3 regions of the Janibacter alkaliphilus genome follow, and region 3 is predicted to be linked to each of the others. Evidence: predicted binding sites of a transcription regulator. Region 3 holds the regulator's gene; each other region holds the start of a gene.
What was found. The regulator LexA, encoded in region 3, represses DNA repair genes until DNA is damaged. The targets are predictions, from matches to a motif close to TCGAACANNTGTTCGA.
Positions count from the first base shown of each region.

Region 1: the regulator LexA is predicted to act here: its motif matches at 2,576-2,591, upstream of BJY28_RS14500 (HNH endonuclease signature motif containing protein).
Region 2: the regulator LexA is predicted to act here: its motif matches at 3,003-3,018, upstream of BJY28_RS11295 (HNH endonuclease signature motif containing protein).

Region 1 covers NZ_JACBZX010000001.1:3,055,937-3,061,142, forward strand. Annotated here, with positions in the region: gene leuA (2-isopropylmalate synthase) at 1-964, opposite strand, end outside; gene BJY28_RS14500 (HNH endonuclease signature motif containing protein) at 1,172-2,572, opposite strand; gene BJY28_RS14505 (aspartate-semialdehyde dehydrogenase) at 2,810-3,847, opposite strand; gene BJY28_RS14510 (BCCT family transporter) at 3,931-5,206, opposite strand, start outside.
Region 2 covers NZ_JACBZX010000001.1:2,358,759-2,363,964, reverse strand. Annotated here, with positions in the region: gene BJY28_RS11315 (hypothetical protein) at 1-612, shown strand, start outside; gene BJY28_RS11310 (hypothetical protein) at 718-1,620, shown strand; gene BJY28_RS11305 (hypothetical protein) at 1,702-2,055, opposite strand; gene BJY28_RS11300 (MOSC domain-containing protein) at 2,095-2,919, opposite strand; gene BJY28_RS11295 (HNH endonuclease signature motif containing protein) at 3,032-4,870, shown strand; gene BJY28_RS11290 (ABC transporter ATP-binding protein) at 5,095-5,206, opposite strand, start outside.
Region 3 covers NZ_JACBZX010000001.1:2,249,084-2,254,289, forward strand. Annotated here, with positions in the region: gene BJY28_RS10835 (LysR family transcriptional regulator) at 1-272, opposite strand, end outside; gene BJY28_RS10840 (NAD-dependent protein deacetylase) at 330-1,199, shown strand; gene BJY28_RS10845 (glutaredoxin family protein) at 1,259-1,690, opposite strand; gene lexA (transcriptional repressor LexA) at 1,757-2,494, opposite strand; gene BJY28_RS10855 (M24 family metallopeptidase) at 2,683-3,891, shown strand; gene BJY28_RS10860 (LysM peptidoglycan-binding domain-containing protein) at 4,127-4,549, shown strand; gene nrdR (transcriptional regulator NrdR) at 4,893-5,206, shown strand, end outside.

The sequences.
Region 1 (5,206 bases), 810 kb from region 3:
GCTCCACGGTGCGCCGGATCTCGTCCATGTCGGTGAGGTCCATCTGCGGGTCGATGCCCTGGCTGAAGAGGTTCATGCCGAGGGTGACCAGGTCGACGTTGCCGGTGCGCTCCCCGTTGCCGAAGAGGCACCCCTCGATCCGGTCGGCACCGGCCAGGTACCCGAGCTCGGCGGCGGCCACCCCTTCGCCGCGGTCGTTGTGCGGGTGCAGCGAGACGACGATCGACTCGCGCCGGTCGAGATGACGGGTCATCCACTCGATGGAGTCGGCGTAGACGTTGGGGGTGGCCATCTCCACCGTCGCCGGCAGGTTGATGATCATCTTGTGGTCCGGCGTCGGGTCGATGACGTCGATGACCTCGTTGCAGATCCGGACGGCGAAGTCGAGCTCGGTCCCGGTGTAGGACTCGGGGCTGTACTCGTAGTAGACGTCGGTCTCGGGGACGGTCTCCTCGAGCTTGCGGCACAGCCGAGCGGCCTGCAGCGCGATGTCGACGATGCCGTCCTGGTCGGAGCCGAAGACGACCCGCCGCTGCAGCACCGAGGTGGAGTTGTAGAAGTGGATGATCGCCTGCTTGGCGCCCCGGATGGCGTCGAAGGTGCGCTCGACCAGGTGGTCGCGGGACTGGGTGAGCACCTGGATGGTGACGTCGTCGGGGATGTGCCCGCCGTCGATGAGCTGGCGGCAGAAGTCGAAGTCGGTCTGGCTGGCGCTCGGGAAGCCGACCTCGATCTCCTTGAAGCCCATCCGGACGAGCAGCTGGAACATCGTCAGCTTGCGCTCGGCGTCCATCGGGTCGATGAGCGCCTGGTTGCCGTCACGCAGGTCGACGGCGCACCAGCGCGGCGCGGCGGTCATGACCTGGTCGGGCCAGGTGCGGTCCGGCAGCTCGACGCTGATCTGGTCCTGGAAGGGGACGTACTTGCCGACCGGCATCGCGCTGGCCTGCTGGGGGTGCATCATGCGGATTCTCTCCTCGTCGCTGGGGGTGTCCGGCCGGACAGCACGATCTCCGCGACGAGGTGGGCCAGATCAGGCCTCGCCGCGGCAGCGAAGGAGCAGCATCTCCGTGTGCACGGTCACCACCCTAGCGCGTACCCGTGGCGTGGTGGCGAGGGCATGGCGCGTGACGGGCGTGGGCCTGGCGCGCGTGGGCGGGTGGCGGGCGCGCTACACGTGCCAGGTCACGCCGGTCGAGGTGACGGTGGCGGTGAGGTCGCGCTGATGGACCCGGGTGTGATGTCGCTGGCACAGGAGCGCGGCGTTGGCGACGTCGGTGGCCCCTCCCCTGGACCACCATCGGACGTGGTGGGCGTCGCACCACTGCGCCGGGATCGTGCACCCCGGGTAGGTGCAGCCCTGGTCGCGAAGCCAGATCGCCCGTCGTTGCCCGACCGAGAAGAGCCGTCTGGCCCTCCCGAGCTCGAGCACCTCGCCGGGGCCGCCGAGCACCACCGGCACGACGTCGGCGTCGCAGGCCAGCCGTCGTACCACCCCCGGCGAGAGCACGTCTCCCGTGGCGGTCGTTCCGGCACCGCACCCCTGCTGGGTGGGGCAGCGGGTCGACCCACCGCCGCCGAAACCTCCGGCCGCACCGGCCTGGTCGATCTCCTCGCGCAGCGTGCTCCACGGGAGCGTCACCATGAGCTGGGTTCGCGGGCCTCCCGGCTCGCTGGTCGATGCACTGACGCCTCGGCCCACCACGTCCAGCAGCGCGTCCGCCCGCCGGTGAGCCGCGGTGCGCTCGTCCGGCGCGCCGTCCGCGTCCGGGACCGGCGCGGACAGGGCCGCGACGGCGGCATCGACGATCGCGGCGCCCTCGGGGTCGAGCACGAGCCGGTAGGTGCTCAGCCCGGCTGGCCCGCTGCTCTTGTAGAGCCCTCGCGCCGCTCTCGCCTGACGCTCCTCGGACTCCAGGTCGCGCTCGGGACGCAGCATCCGGCCGGTCCGGACGATCGCCGCCCGCAGCTGCCGACCCGTGAGCCCGGCTCGCCGCTCGCCGCCGTCGTGCCCGGGCCGGTCGTCCCGCGCCGCCTCCAGCAGGATCCGCAGATCGGCGTCGAGCATCTCCGGGTCGGCCACCGGCGCCACCTCGCCCTCGAACCGGACCAGCTGGTCGGCGCTCGCCAGGGAGAAGTCTCCAGCGGCGAACGCCTCGACCACGGACTCCACCGCCGGGCGCACGCCTCGCCGTCCCGCCCCGGCGACCCGCAGGACCCGGGCCACCTCCCTGGGGTCGGGCTGCGGGGCGCGGACGCCCTCGGACAGCGTCACCCAGTCGTGCGGGCTGCGACCGGCCTCGTCGGGGAGGCCACGGGTCACCCCTTCGCGCACCAGCGCCACCTCGACCGCCTCGAGCAGCTGCCGGGCGGTACCGACCAGACCCAACGCCCCGGTCACGTCCCCGTCGAAGAGCTGCCAGCACCGCGAGGCATCACCGGCGGCCAGGGACTCGACCGCAGCGCTCACGGCGGCGAGCACCCCCGTGCCCGAGCCCGCTCCGGAGCCCGAGCCCGCGGCTGCCCGGGGGCCCACCCCTTCGGTAGCCAGCCGATCGGTCGTCGTCGTCATGCATCGATCGTACGTTCGACCACCGACAGCCCAACGGGCCGCGACGCGCGGGCTCAGCCGCGCTTCGGGGGCGTCAGCGCACCCCAGGTCGCCGACCCCGACGCCGTGTCAGAGAAGCGCTCGCTCACCCGAGAAGCCTTCCCGTGCATCCAAGCCTTTATCGGGTAACCCGATAAAGGGGAGGCAGGTGAGGCGGGTGTGAATGCAGGTGAGGCGGATGGGGCGGGGCGGGATGGGTCAGGAGCGGCGGCGGAGCAGCTCTTCGGCGATCTGCACCGCGTTCAGCGCCGCGCCCTTGCGCAGGTTGTCGCCGACGACGAAGAGCACCAGGCCGCGGCCGTCCGGCACCGACTGGTCCGCGCGGACCCGGCCGACGAAGACCTCGTCGCGGCCGGTGGCCTCCAGCGGGTTGGGGTGGTCGGTGACGACGACGCCCGGCGCGTCGGCCAGCAGCTTCGTGGCCTGCTCCGGGCTGATCGGGCGGTCGAACTCGGCATGCACCGCCAGCGCGTGCCCGGAGAAGACCGGCACCCGCACGCAGGTCCCGGACACCGGGAGCTCCGGGATGTGCAGGATCTTGCGCGACTCGTTGCGCAGCTTCTGCTCCTCGTCGGTCTCCCGCGAGCCGTCGTCGACGATCGAGCCGGCCAGCGGCACGACGTTGAAGGCCACCGGGACGACGTACTTCTCCGGCGGCGGCAGGGTCAGCGCCGACCCGTCCCGGGCGAGCTCCTTGGGGTCGCCGCTGGCGTAGCCGGCCCGCAGCTGGCTGTCCAGCTCGGTCAGCCCGGCTCCGCCGGAACCGGAGACGGCCTGGTAGCTGGCCACGGTGAGCCGGGCCAGCCCGGCCTCGGCATGCAGCGGGCCCAGCACCGGCATCGCGGCCATGGTGGTGCAGTTCGGGTTGGCGACGATCCCCTTCGGGATGTCGTCCAGGTCGTCCGGGTTGACCTCGGAGACGACCAGCGGCACCTCGGGGTCCTTGCGCCAGGCGCTGGAGTTGTCGATGACGGTCGCCCCGGCGGCGGCCACCTTCGGGGCCCACTCCTTCGACGTCGACCCGCCGTTGGAGAAGAGCGCGATGTCCAGGCCGGAGAAGTCCGCGGTCGCGGTGTCCTCGACGGTGATCTGCTGCTCCCCCCACGGCAGGGTGGTCCCCGCCGAGCGGGCGGAGGCGAAGTAGCGGACCGAGGTCACCGGGAAGTCCCGCTCGAGGAGCAGGTCCCGCATCACCTGGCCCACCTGACCGGTGGCGCCGAAAACTCCGATGTGCATGTCCCCCAGCCTACGAGACGACGGACGGCCCGCCGCACCACGCCTCAGGTGGTGGGACGGGCCGTCCGGGCGACCGCTGGGCGTCAGCGACGCTTCTGCGGGTGCCGCACGTCGCTGAGCTCCTCCTTGACCTCGTCGACGATCGACTTGCGGAAGCGCCGCTGCCGGCCGTGCACGAGCAGCTCGTGCTCGGCGAGCAGCTGCTTGCCCGTCGAGACCGCCATGAGGATCATGACGAAGACGAAGGGCACCGCCACGAGGATCGACATCGTCTGCAGCGCAGACAGTCCGGATCCGGAGGCTCCACCGACGATGATCAGCGCGGCCGCGATGCCACCCTCCAGGCTGGCCCACATGACGCGGCTCCAGATCGGCGGGTTCGGGTCACCGCCAGAGGCGATCATGTCGACCACGAAGGAACCGGAGTCCGAGCTGGTCACGAAGAAGACGATGACCAGGATGATCGCCACGACGCTCATGATCTCGGAGGCCGGCAGGCCGTCGAGCATCTGGAAGAGCGCCAGGTCGGTCGAGACCGCGCCCTCGCCGTCGATCAGGCCACCCTCGCCGAACATCTCGCGGTAGATGCCCGAGCCGCCGAAGACGGAGAACCACAGCAGGCCCACCAGGGTCGGCACGAGCAGCACGCCGGTGACGAACTCACGGACGGTGCGACCGCGGGAGATACGGGCGATGAAGACGCCGACGAAGGGCGACCAGCTGATCCACCAGCCCCAGTAGAAGGTCGTCCAGCCGGACAGGAAGGCCTCGCCCTCGTCACCGTTGAAGGCGAACGTGCGGAAGCTCAGGCTGAGGAAGTTCTGCAGGTACGAGCCGATCTGCTGGACGAAGTCGCTCAGCAGGAAGAACGTCGGCCCGGCGAGCAGGACGAAGAGCAGCATCAGCGCGGCCAGGCTCATGTTCGCGTTGGAGAGGAAGCGGATGCCCTTCTCCACGCCGGTGACCACGGACAGCGTGGCGCAGGCGGTGATGACGATGATGAGGACGACCAGCAGCGTGGTCGAGACGCTGCCGCTCTCGGGGTCGACATCGGCGACGCCGAGGTGCCCGAGGCCGGCCCCGACCTGGGAGACGCCCAGGCCGAGCGAGGTGGCCACGCCGAAGATCGTGCCGACGATGGCGAGCACGTCGACGACGTCACCGATCCAGCCCTTGACCCGGTCGCCGAAGATCGGCTCCAGGGCCCAGCGGATCGAGATCGGGCGGTTCTTGCGGTGCACCGCGTAGGCCACGGACAGGCCGACGACGACGTAGATCGCCCAGGCGTGCAGACCCCAGTGCAGGAAGGTGGTGTCCATCGCGGCGCGGGCGCGGTCCGCGGTTGCCTCGCCGGTGCCG
Region 2 (5,206 bases), 110 kb from region 3:
GACGGAAGAGCGGTACCGCCGGATCGGTGGGTCGAGCGTCCGGCGCACCTGCGCGGGACGAGCACCGTCTACCTGCGGCTGGGGTCGTTCGAGCACGAGCGGGTCGGGGTCCGCGCGGTCGCCGACGGGGTCGAGCTCGTCCGCGCGGACGGCAGGGTCGAGCGCGATCGTCCGGTCGAGGTGACCGGGATCCGAGGAGGCGGGCTGCTCGGTGACAGGTTGCGCCTGGATGAGCGCCCGGCCAGCACCCGCGGCTCCCCCGGCGACATCCGACGGGTCCTCGTCGACGAGCCGCCCGCGCACCGGCTGCTGCGCTGGTCGCTGGGTGCGCTGCTCGCCCTGGTCGCTCTGGTGGCGGTGGCGAGCTACGAGTCGGACCGCGCCGTCTCGCTGGTCGCCGGCGGTGCCGGGCTGCTGTGCGCGCTGGCCCTCATCGTCCTGATGCGGCCCGGTCGACCTGCCCGCGTCGACGGTGTGTCGATGGGGGTGGCGGTCTACCGGCGGGGCGGGGTGCGGGTGCGCGAGGAGGGAGCGGCCGTGGACACCTCCCGCACCGTGAGCGCCGAGCGGACCGAGGGCGTCGACGCGGAGGCCGACCGAGCGTGGCGGTAGCGGCTGCAGGAGGAGGCCGAGGCGACACCGCGGTCGGGGATCGACCCGCTGCTGCCCGGTCGCGCGCACCCGCCCGAGCTGGCGACCGACCCCTACCCGAACCGGGTGCTCCTCTATCGGCAGCGCGACTGGCAGCGCAGCGAAGGGGTCGAGGTCCGGGTCGCCCCCGAGGCGCTCGACGTCGTCGCGGTGGACGAGCAGGGACGACCGGACGAGAGCCTGCCGGGACGTCATCGCAGGGTGCAGCACCCCGCGCTCCATCTCCTGGGGCTGCGCCGCAGCCGGCAGCGGCTCAGCCTGCACGAGCTGCCGCGGGCGCCGGGCAGCATCGTCGCCGGCCCGGCGCTGCACACCGTGACCACCGAGCCGGATCCGCCGGTGGCGACCACCTGGCTGCTCTGCGGGCTGGCCGCTCTGCTGGCGCCCTGGTTCGTCCTGGAGGTCTACGCCCAGCGCGTGCCGAGCGCGGTGATGACCGGTGCGGCGCTGGTCGGGGTGCTCGGCGGGCTGTGGCACGTCCGGCGCGACCCGCCGCGGCTGGACGTGCCGACGTCGTCGGTCCCCGAGCTCGTCGGGGTGCTCTGGGAGGCGGGTGTGATCGTCGACGACAGCCGCGTCTCGACCCAGCCGCCGGCACTGCTCACCCGGGCCGAGCTGTTGCAGCGGCAGCTGAGCGCGGCCTTCACCGCGCTCGTCCTGGCGCTGATCACCACCTGCGTCATCGGCACGGGGATCGAAGGGGTCGGCCGTCGCCTGCTCGACCTCGACGACGACGTGCTCGACGCCCTGTGGTTCGGCACGATCCTCGTGGCCACCCCCTTCGCCACCGAGATCGGCTACCGGGTCACCATGCGGTCGGCGGCGAACGAGATCCTCCCACCGTTGGGGCCGCGAATGCACTACCGCTATGCGCGGCCGCACCGGTTCGCGTGGGTGGGGATGCTGCTCGTGATGCTCGTCGTCATCGGGATCTTCGCGGGGCTGGGGCTGCTGCCGCTGGTGCAGTGAGGGATGGACGGTGCGGCGGCTCGAGGACCCGACGAGAACAGGTCTCAGCGGCGACCTGGGAAGCGGCGACCTGGCGAGCGGCTACCCGGCGTGGTGCGCGAAGACCCGCTCACGCTGCTCCACGGCATCGCCGCGGTGGGACTCCCCCACCTCGCTCGTCGCCGTGTTGACGACCAGAGCATCGAGAGGCGGCTCGTCGGCCAGCGTGCACTCGAGGAAGACGAGGTGCAGCGGCCGGCCGAGCCCGATCGGCGTGTCAGTCAACCTCGCCTGGTCGATCAGCTGCTGGTACGTGATGGTGGTGCGTGCCCCGGCGCAGCGGCGCAGCACGGTGAGGATCGCACGCAGCTTCGTCAGGTCGCTGTCGCGGACCGTGTGCCGCTTGCCCTGGAAGCGGAAGGTCACGCCGGCGCACAGGTGCAGGTGCTCGCTCATGCTCCGAGAGATAGCACGGGACGCGGCCCTCGCCCCGCGTCAGGAGGCCACGACCTCGTCACCGACGCTGATCCGCCCTTCGCCCGTCGGTGCCAGCCGGACGCCGAACCACACCTTCCCCTCGCGGCGACGGTGCCGGGCGAGGCTGCGGACAGGCTCCACCCCCTTCGCCAGGCTGGTGGGGTCGATCGTCGTGACCACGCAGCGGTCGCAGCGCTCGGTGACCCGGTAGGCCTGACCACCGATCCGCACCTCCTGCCAGGTCTCCTCGGCGAAGGGCGTCCCGCCGTCGACGACGACGTTCGGGCGGAACCGCCACATGCTCAGCCCGGTCCGCGCCTCGCCCCGCTCAGCCGCCTCGGCGTCGGCCCAGGTCTGCAGCTGGTCGAGCGAGGCCCGGGAGCACATCAGCAGCGGACCGGACCAAGAGAGGTTGAGCGCATCGCCGACCTGGCCGCCGTGCTCGCTGGGGATGGGTCGTGAGGTCGGGTCCGGCTGCCAGACCAGGCGCACCGGCCGACCGGCCCGCTCGCTGAGCCAGGCGTCGGCGTGACTCTCGCTCGGGGCGAGGTGCCGCACCTGGGCCCCGGGGCTGCCGACGACGGGGGCGAGCGCACCCTCTGCAGGTGGGGAGACGGTGCGGGTCTGGCTCCCTGCGCGGATCGTCACCGAGCCGTCGTCGTGGCTCTGCGCGCCGAGCCCGAGCAGCGCGGGGTGACGGATGCCGTTGAGCTTCTCCCCCGCCTCGTCGACCAGCCCCCAGCGGCGGTCACCGGCCAGTCCCCACCGGTGTACCACCGCGGTCTCGACGGACTGGCCGGCGAGGGACTTCACGGGGTAGGTGCGAAGGTCGGTGTCGCGCATGACGCCAGTGTGCCGGGCTGTCGGTGGTCGGCTCTAGCCTCGTGGCAGGAACCTTGATCCACCGCCCGCACCATCTCTTGCGTTCGTACATATGTTCGAGTACAGTAGGTGCATGACAGCGATCCCCACTCCGTCGGTGCAGCGGCACAGCTTCCGGGCTGTGCTGCGGGCGCGACGTGGTGAGCTGGCGCCGCGGACGTGTGCGGCGAACGGCGCCGCTGGTGGACCGCCCGTTGACGACGCGCTGCCGGTCGAGACTCTGGACGAGGTGACCCGCGAGGCGCACGCGGTGCTGGACCGGATGCTCGCTGCGGTCGCCGCCGCCGAGACGCGGGCAGGGTCAGTGGATCAGGGCGGCGTGGGACGAACGGGGAGGGGCGCCCCAGGCCGGACGTCGCCTCAGGCGGGTGGCGCGTCGCTGCGGGCGCGACTGGGCGAGGTCGAACGCCTCGGGAGACGGGTCGACGCGGTCCGGCTCGCCGTGCTCGCCGCCGCCGAGCGCGCCGACGTCGCGGCCAGGACCGGGCACACCGACACCGGCTCGTGGGCCGCGAGCACCACCCACGCCGACCGCCCCACCCAGGCCCGCGACGTCGCCCTCGCGATCGCCCTGGACGCCGAGCCGCCTGCGGAGGAGCACCCCACGAGCAGCGGCACCTCGGGCGACGACGGTGGCAGCGGCAGCGGGGAGGCGCGCCCCGAAGACCAGCCACCCAGCGGCGATCACGGCAGCAGCGAAGGACCGGCAGGCGACGGCGGCCAGATCGGCGCGAGGGGGACCCGACAGGTCGGTGCGGTCACCGCAGCGCTCCGGCAGGGGCAGATCAGCCTCGAGCATGCCCGCGTCATCACCCGCACCCTCGACGAGCTGCCCGACCACGCCACCGCCACCCAGCGCACCACCTGCCAGGATCGGCTGCTGCAGCTGGCGACGACCCTCAGCCCTGCCCGACTGCGCCGACAGGCGCGCCGCATCCTCACCGAGTGCGCTCCCCCACCTCCTCAGGACCTCGTCGACGCCCACGAGGACGCTGTCCTCACCGCCGACGAGCACCGCGCCGAGGAGCAGGCCAGCTTCTGGATCGCCGACAACCACGACGGCACCATGACGGGCCGCTTCACGGTGCCCTACGCGGCAGGAGCCACTCTCCGCAAGATCATCGACGCCATGACCGCCCCGCGGCGCCAGCACCACGGCACCGGCCAGACGACCACCGGCACGGGCGCAGCCGCTGGCACACGCGCCGACGCAGGCACACACGCAGCTGCTGGCACGGACGCGCTCGACCTGACGACACGAGGCACCAGCGACCCGGCTGGCGCACCCGGCGGCCTCGACTCAGGCGCGGCCCGCCCGATGGGCGCCGGGGCCCGCACCGGGGCGGAACGCAAGACAGCCGCGCTCGACTGGCAGCACCGCCGCGGCCTGGCCCTCACCGACCTGCTGCACCGGCTCCCGACCGACCACCTGCACAACAAGGTCGCGGCCACCCTGCTCGTCACCACCCGCCTGGACGACCTGCGCGGCGAGCTCACCAAGGTCGGACGCACCGATGCCGGCGAGGACATCAGCGCCGGCCAGACCCGTCGGCTGGCCTGCGGCGCGGGCATCGTCCCTGCGGTCCTCGACGGCGACAGCCAGCCCGTCGACCTCGGCACCACCCGCCGACTCTTCACCGACGCCCAGCGTCTCGCCCTCACCACGCGCTACGACTCCTGTGCCACCGACGGCTGCGACCGACCCTTCGCCTGGACCGAGATCCACCACCTCACCCCGTGGCAGCGCGGCGGGCCCACCGACCTCGACAACGCGATACCGCTCTGCGGCCATCACCATCGGCTCATCCACCACCCCGACTGGCAGCACAGCCGGCATCCGGAATCGATACCTGGCTCCCCCACCGGGTCTGGTCGCCGCCGGGTCTCGATCAGGTTCCACCGACGCACCTAGCTGACGCGCTCGGTGTCCTGATGTTCCGCGGCGGTGCACCAGTCTCGTCGAGGCGCCTGAGACCGGCTTCGCGGTCTGGCACGGGGAGTCTCGATCGTCGACGTCATCCCCACCGGCCGTCCCCGCTGGGCCGGTCCGGTCGTCCACGCTCAGCTGGCCCGGTCGTCGACGCCGGCCCGGCCGACGAGGTGCCGGCCGGGCACCGGGTGCCTGGCAACGGGTCCTTACGCGGCGAGCGCCAGACCTGCGTACGCCCCGTCAGCCGCGATCAGATCGCCGTGGCTGCCCCGCTCGACCACGCGCCCGTCGTCGAGCACGACGATCTGGTCCGCCTGC
Region 3 (5,206 bases):
GAGCGCAGCCCGGCGATCGCGGCGACCTCCTCCTCGGCGGCGTCGAGGGCCTGCAGCACCGGCTCGGCATGCCGGGCGAGCACGGCGCCGGCCTCGGTGAGCCGCACGCTGCGGCCCACCTTCTCCACGAGCACGGTCCCGGTGCGCTGCTCCAACCGCTTGACCATCTGCGAGACCGCGGGCTGGGAGTAGCCGAGCGCCAGCGCGGCCGCGGTGAAGCTGCCCTCCTCGGCGATGGCCCGCATCACGCGCAGCCCTGCGGCGTCGATCATGCCCCTCACGATATCCCGACGGGTCACCCGGCCCCCGGCGGCGCATAATGGTGGGCGATGTCCGCACTGCCCTCGACCGCCGCCGACGCCGTGCCGGATGCTGCGCTCGCCGACCAGCTCGACGCCGCGGCGGCGGTGCTGGCCGAGCGCCCCGCGCTGGTGCTCACCGGGGCGGGGATGAGCACCGACTCCGGGATCCCGGACTACCGCGGCCCGGACGGAACCCGCCGGGTGACGCCGATGCACCTGTCCGAGTTCGTCGCCAGCAGCCAGGCGCGGCAGCGCTACTGGGCGCGCAGCTACGTCGGCTGGCAGCGCTTCTCCGCGGCCCGGCCCAACGACGGGCACCGTCAGGTCACCGCGCTGCAGCGGCTCGGCGCGATCGGCTCGCTGATCACCCAGAACGTCGACGGCCTGCACCAGGCCGCCGGCACCACCGACGTCATCGACCTGCACGGCCGCCTGTCCCGGGTGGTGTGCATGAGCTGCGGCGACCTCAGCGCCCGCACGGACCTGGACGCCCGGATGCGGGCGCTCAACCCCGGCTACGAGGTGGACAGCGACGAGATCCGGCCGGACGGCGACATCCGCCTCGACGAGGTCGACGTCGAGCGCTTCGTGCCGCCGACCTGCCTGGTCTGCGGGTCGGACATGCTGCGCCCGGACGTCGTCTTCTTCGGCGGGGCGGTCCCCAAGCCGCTGGTGCAGGAGTGCTTCGCGCTCACCGACGCCGCACCGGCGCTGCTCGTGCTCGGGTCCTCGCTGCAGGTGATGTCCGGGCTGCGCTTCGTCCGCCGCGCCGCGGCCCGGGGGATCCCGGTGGTGATCCTCACCCGGGGGCCGACCCGCGGGGACGAGCTGGCCACGCTGCGGATCGACACGGAGCTGGCGCCGGCCCTGGCCGGGCTCGTCGAGCGCCTCGGCTGAGCCTGGTTACGGCCGGCTGATCCGGGCCGAGATCTCACCGACCGCGCGGGTCGGACCGCTCAGCGGGCGGGAGCACCGACCGCCGCGCGGACGATCTCGGGGTCCGGGTTGGTGTGCACCTGCCCGTCGATGACCACGGTCGGCACGACCTCGTCGCCGTCGTTGACCGAGCGGACGTAGGCGGCCGCGTCCGCGTCCGCCCAGATGCTCACCCAGGTGGCCTGCGAGCGGTACTTCCCCAGCGCCCCGCGCAGACGCAGGCAGTAGACGCACCCGGGCCGCCAGTAGACGACCACCCGGTGCGCCGCCGGGTCCGCGGTCACCGCCGCGTGCTTCGGGCCGAGCATGCCGTTGAGCGGGGAGACCCACCAGGCGAGCGCCAGACCGGCCAGGGCGAGCATGATGAAGCCGGGCTGGCCGTCGGCCACCGACCGGCCCACCAGCAGGCCGGTGCCGACGAGGATCGCCACCGGCGGGAGCCAACGCGTCATGACGGACAGCCTGCCAGGTCGCTCGAAGTCACTCAGACAGCAGGCCGCGTCACTCGGACAGGCCGCTCAGACCCGCCGCAGCACCGCCGTGACCTTGCCGAGGATGGTGGCGTGGTCGCCGTCGATCGGGTCGAAGGCGGGGTTGTGCGGCAGCAACCAGACGTGGCCGTCGGTGCGCTTGAAGGTCTTGACCGTCGCCTCGTTGTCGAGCATGGCGGCGACGATGTCGCCGTTGTCCGCCTGCGGCTGCTGGCGCACGACCACCCAGTCGCCGTCGCAGATCGCGGCGTCGACCATCGAGTCACCGACGACCTTGAGCAGGAAGAGCGAGCCCTCGCCGACGATCTGCTTCGGCAGCGGGAAGACGTCCTCGACGCTCTCCTCGGCCATGATCGGCACGCCGGCGGCGATCTGGCCGAGCACCGGCACGTAGCTGGCGTCCGGCCGGGCGTCGCCCTGGCCGGTCGGGTCGTGGTCATCGTCGTCCAGCGCAGCGCCGCCCCGAGGGCCGGCGATGTCGGCGGGCGGGGGAGCCGGGGCGCCGGCGTCGGGGTCGATGACCTCGATCGCGCGCGGCCGGTTCGGGTCGCGGCGCAGGTACCCCTTGCGCTCCAGCGAGGCCAGCTGGTGGGCCACCGAGCTGGGGGAGGTCAGGCCAACCGCCGTGCCGATCTCGCGCAGGCTCGGCGGGTACCCCTTCGCCGCGACCGCGCTGCGGATCACCTCCAGCACGCGCCGCTGGCGCACGGTAAGACCGTCACCGGTGTCCCGCTCCGGGAGGCGGTGGATGTTGTCGTCGCTCATCTCGACCCTTTCGCTGGTGGCTGCGCTCAAGCCTAGGCACCTCGAACACACATATCAAACATCTGTTCGAGCGTGTCGGGGCGTCTGACGCGGTCTCCGGGCCCCCGTGGCACGACGGTGCAGCGCTGGCAGACTCGGGCCCGACGCCGCCGACGCCCGGCGGCCCGGACCGTCCGAGGAGGCCGCCGATGAGCGCCACGCCCGAGACCACGCCCGAGTCCGACACCGGGATCCCGCGCAGCGAGTACGACCAGCGGCTGGCCCGGGTGCGGGCCAGGATGGCCGACCAGGGGCTGTCCGCGCTGCTGGTCACCGATCCGGCGAACCTCTACTACCTCACCGGCTACGACGCCTGGTCCTTCTACACCCCGCAGGTGCTCGTCGTCCCGGCCGAGGACGACATCGTCCTCTACGCGCGGCACATCGACGCCCAGGGCGCCCACCGCACCGCCTGGCTGCCGCTGGAGCAGATCGTCGGCTACCCGGAGAACCACATCCACCGGCCGCACTTCCACCCCTTCGACTGGGTCGCCTTCGACATGCGCCGGCGCGGCCTCGTCGGGCGGATCCACGGCGTGGTCGGGCTGGAGATGGACTCCCACTTCTTCTCGCCCAAGGCCTACCGGGCGCTGGTCGCGGCCATCCCGGAGTGGCGCTTCGTCGACTGCTTCGAGCTGGTGAACTGGGTGCGCGCGGTCAAGTCCGACCGGGAGATCCAGCTGATGCGCACCGCCGCCCGGGTGACGACGAAGGCGATGGAGGCCGCCCTGGGGAGCATCGGGGAGGGCGTCCCGCAGAACGTCGTGGCGGGCGAGATCATGCGTGCCCAGGCCCTCGGCGACGGCGACGCCTGGGGCGACTACCCCTCGATCGTGCCGCTGCTGCCGACCGGCGAGGCGGCCGACACCCCGCACCTGACCTGGACCGACCGCCGCTTCCGGGCCGGCGACGGTGTGCTGCTGGAGCTGGCCGGGGCGCACCGTCGCTACCACGTGCCGCTCACCCGGACCGTCGTGCTCGGCGAGCCCGCCCCTGAGGTGGTGGCGCTGGAGCAGGCCGTCGCCGACGGGCTGCAGCGGCTGCTGGACACCGCCCGCGCCGGGGTGCCGGCCTCGCGGCTGGCCGAGGCGTGGACCTTCGCCCTGGCCGAGCACGGCCTGACCAAGCCCTCGCGGCTGGGCTACTCCATCGGCATCGGCTACCCGCCGGACTGGGGGGAGCGGACGATGAGCATCCGCAGCGAGGAGTCCACGGTGCTCGAGCCGAACATGACCTTCCACGTCATCTGCAGCATGTGGATCTCCGGCGCTGGCTACGGCGTCTCTGAGTCGGTGCGGATCACCGAGACCGGCGTGGAGACCTTCACCAGCCTGCCGCGGGGGCTCATCCGGGTCTGAGGGCTCATCCTGCGGTCGCAGCTGCCCTGCGTCTGCGCAGGTCAGAGGGCTGTCGGTGGTCGATGGTCGACTTCAGGGCATGGACGCACCACGATCTCGGACCGGTCACGATCCGCACGTCTGTTCGACGTCGCGGTTGATCGGGTCGAACGTGCGTGCTACAACTCGTACACCTGTTCGCTCGAACGTCCGTTCGATGTCGGACGGTGCCGGACCACGCCACCTGGAGGAAGCCATGACCGCGACCGCGCTCAGCGCCAGCAGCCACAGCCTCGCCACCGCTCGCCCCGTGCCTGCCGGGCACCCCGCCGACCGGGCGGGGGTGCGGCGGCGCCACCTCGTCTCGCTGCCCACTGGGGAGCAGGTCACGCCCGCCGCGGCACCGACCGTGCGGGTGACCCGGCGCGGTCGCCTCGTCTTGACGTCGGCGGTGCTCGGCGTCGCCCTGGCCACCGGCGCCGTCGCCGCCTGGCCGGCCGGCGCGACCGCGACCCCGGAGGTCGTCACGGTGACGGAGGGGCAGACCCTCGGCGAGATCGCCCGCGCCGAGCTGCCGGACCTGCCGATGGCCGAGGCGGTCTCTGCCCTCGTCGTGGCTAACGACCTCGGCAGCGCCCACGTGCACGCCGGCCAGGAGCTCGTGATCCCGGCGGCCTGAGCCCGCGGCGCCGCCCTCGACCCGCGGCGCCGCGTCAGGTGCCCGGGTCCAGGCTGCCCGTGCGCCGCATGACAGGGGTCGGTCACCGGTCACGGTGACCGGCCCCTCGTCGTGCGTCGTGTCGTGCGTCACCGGCATCGGCGTGTCGCCCGGGATCCCGGGGGAGGCGCGCCTCCCCTTGCGCGAGGTGGGGTCGAAGGGTTCTAATGGTCCTACATCTTGTGGTTACACCGTTGTCATTCGTCCACATCTTGTGCACAACGCGGCAGCAGTTCTCCACAGTTCACACCGGGTCATCCCCAGACGTGTCCACCGATCGATCCACAGGAAGGGAGCTGGGAGGGTGCACTGCCCGTTCTGCCGCAACCCCGACTCCCGGGTCATCGACAGCCGCACCGCCGACGACGGCAGCACCATCCGCCGCCGTCGGGAGTGCCCGGTCTGCCAGCGCCGCTTCACCACGCTGGAGAGCGCCAGCCTCAACGTGACGAAGCGGTCCGGGGCGGCTGAGCCGTTCAGCCGGGCCAAGGTGCTCGTCGGGGTCCGCAAGGCCTGCCAGGGTCGACCGGTCTCCGAGGACGACCTGGCCCTGCTGGCCCAGCGCGTGGAGGAGTCCATCCGGGCGCGGGGCAGCGCCGAGATCGACGCCCACGAGGT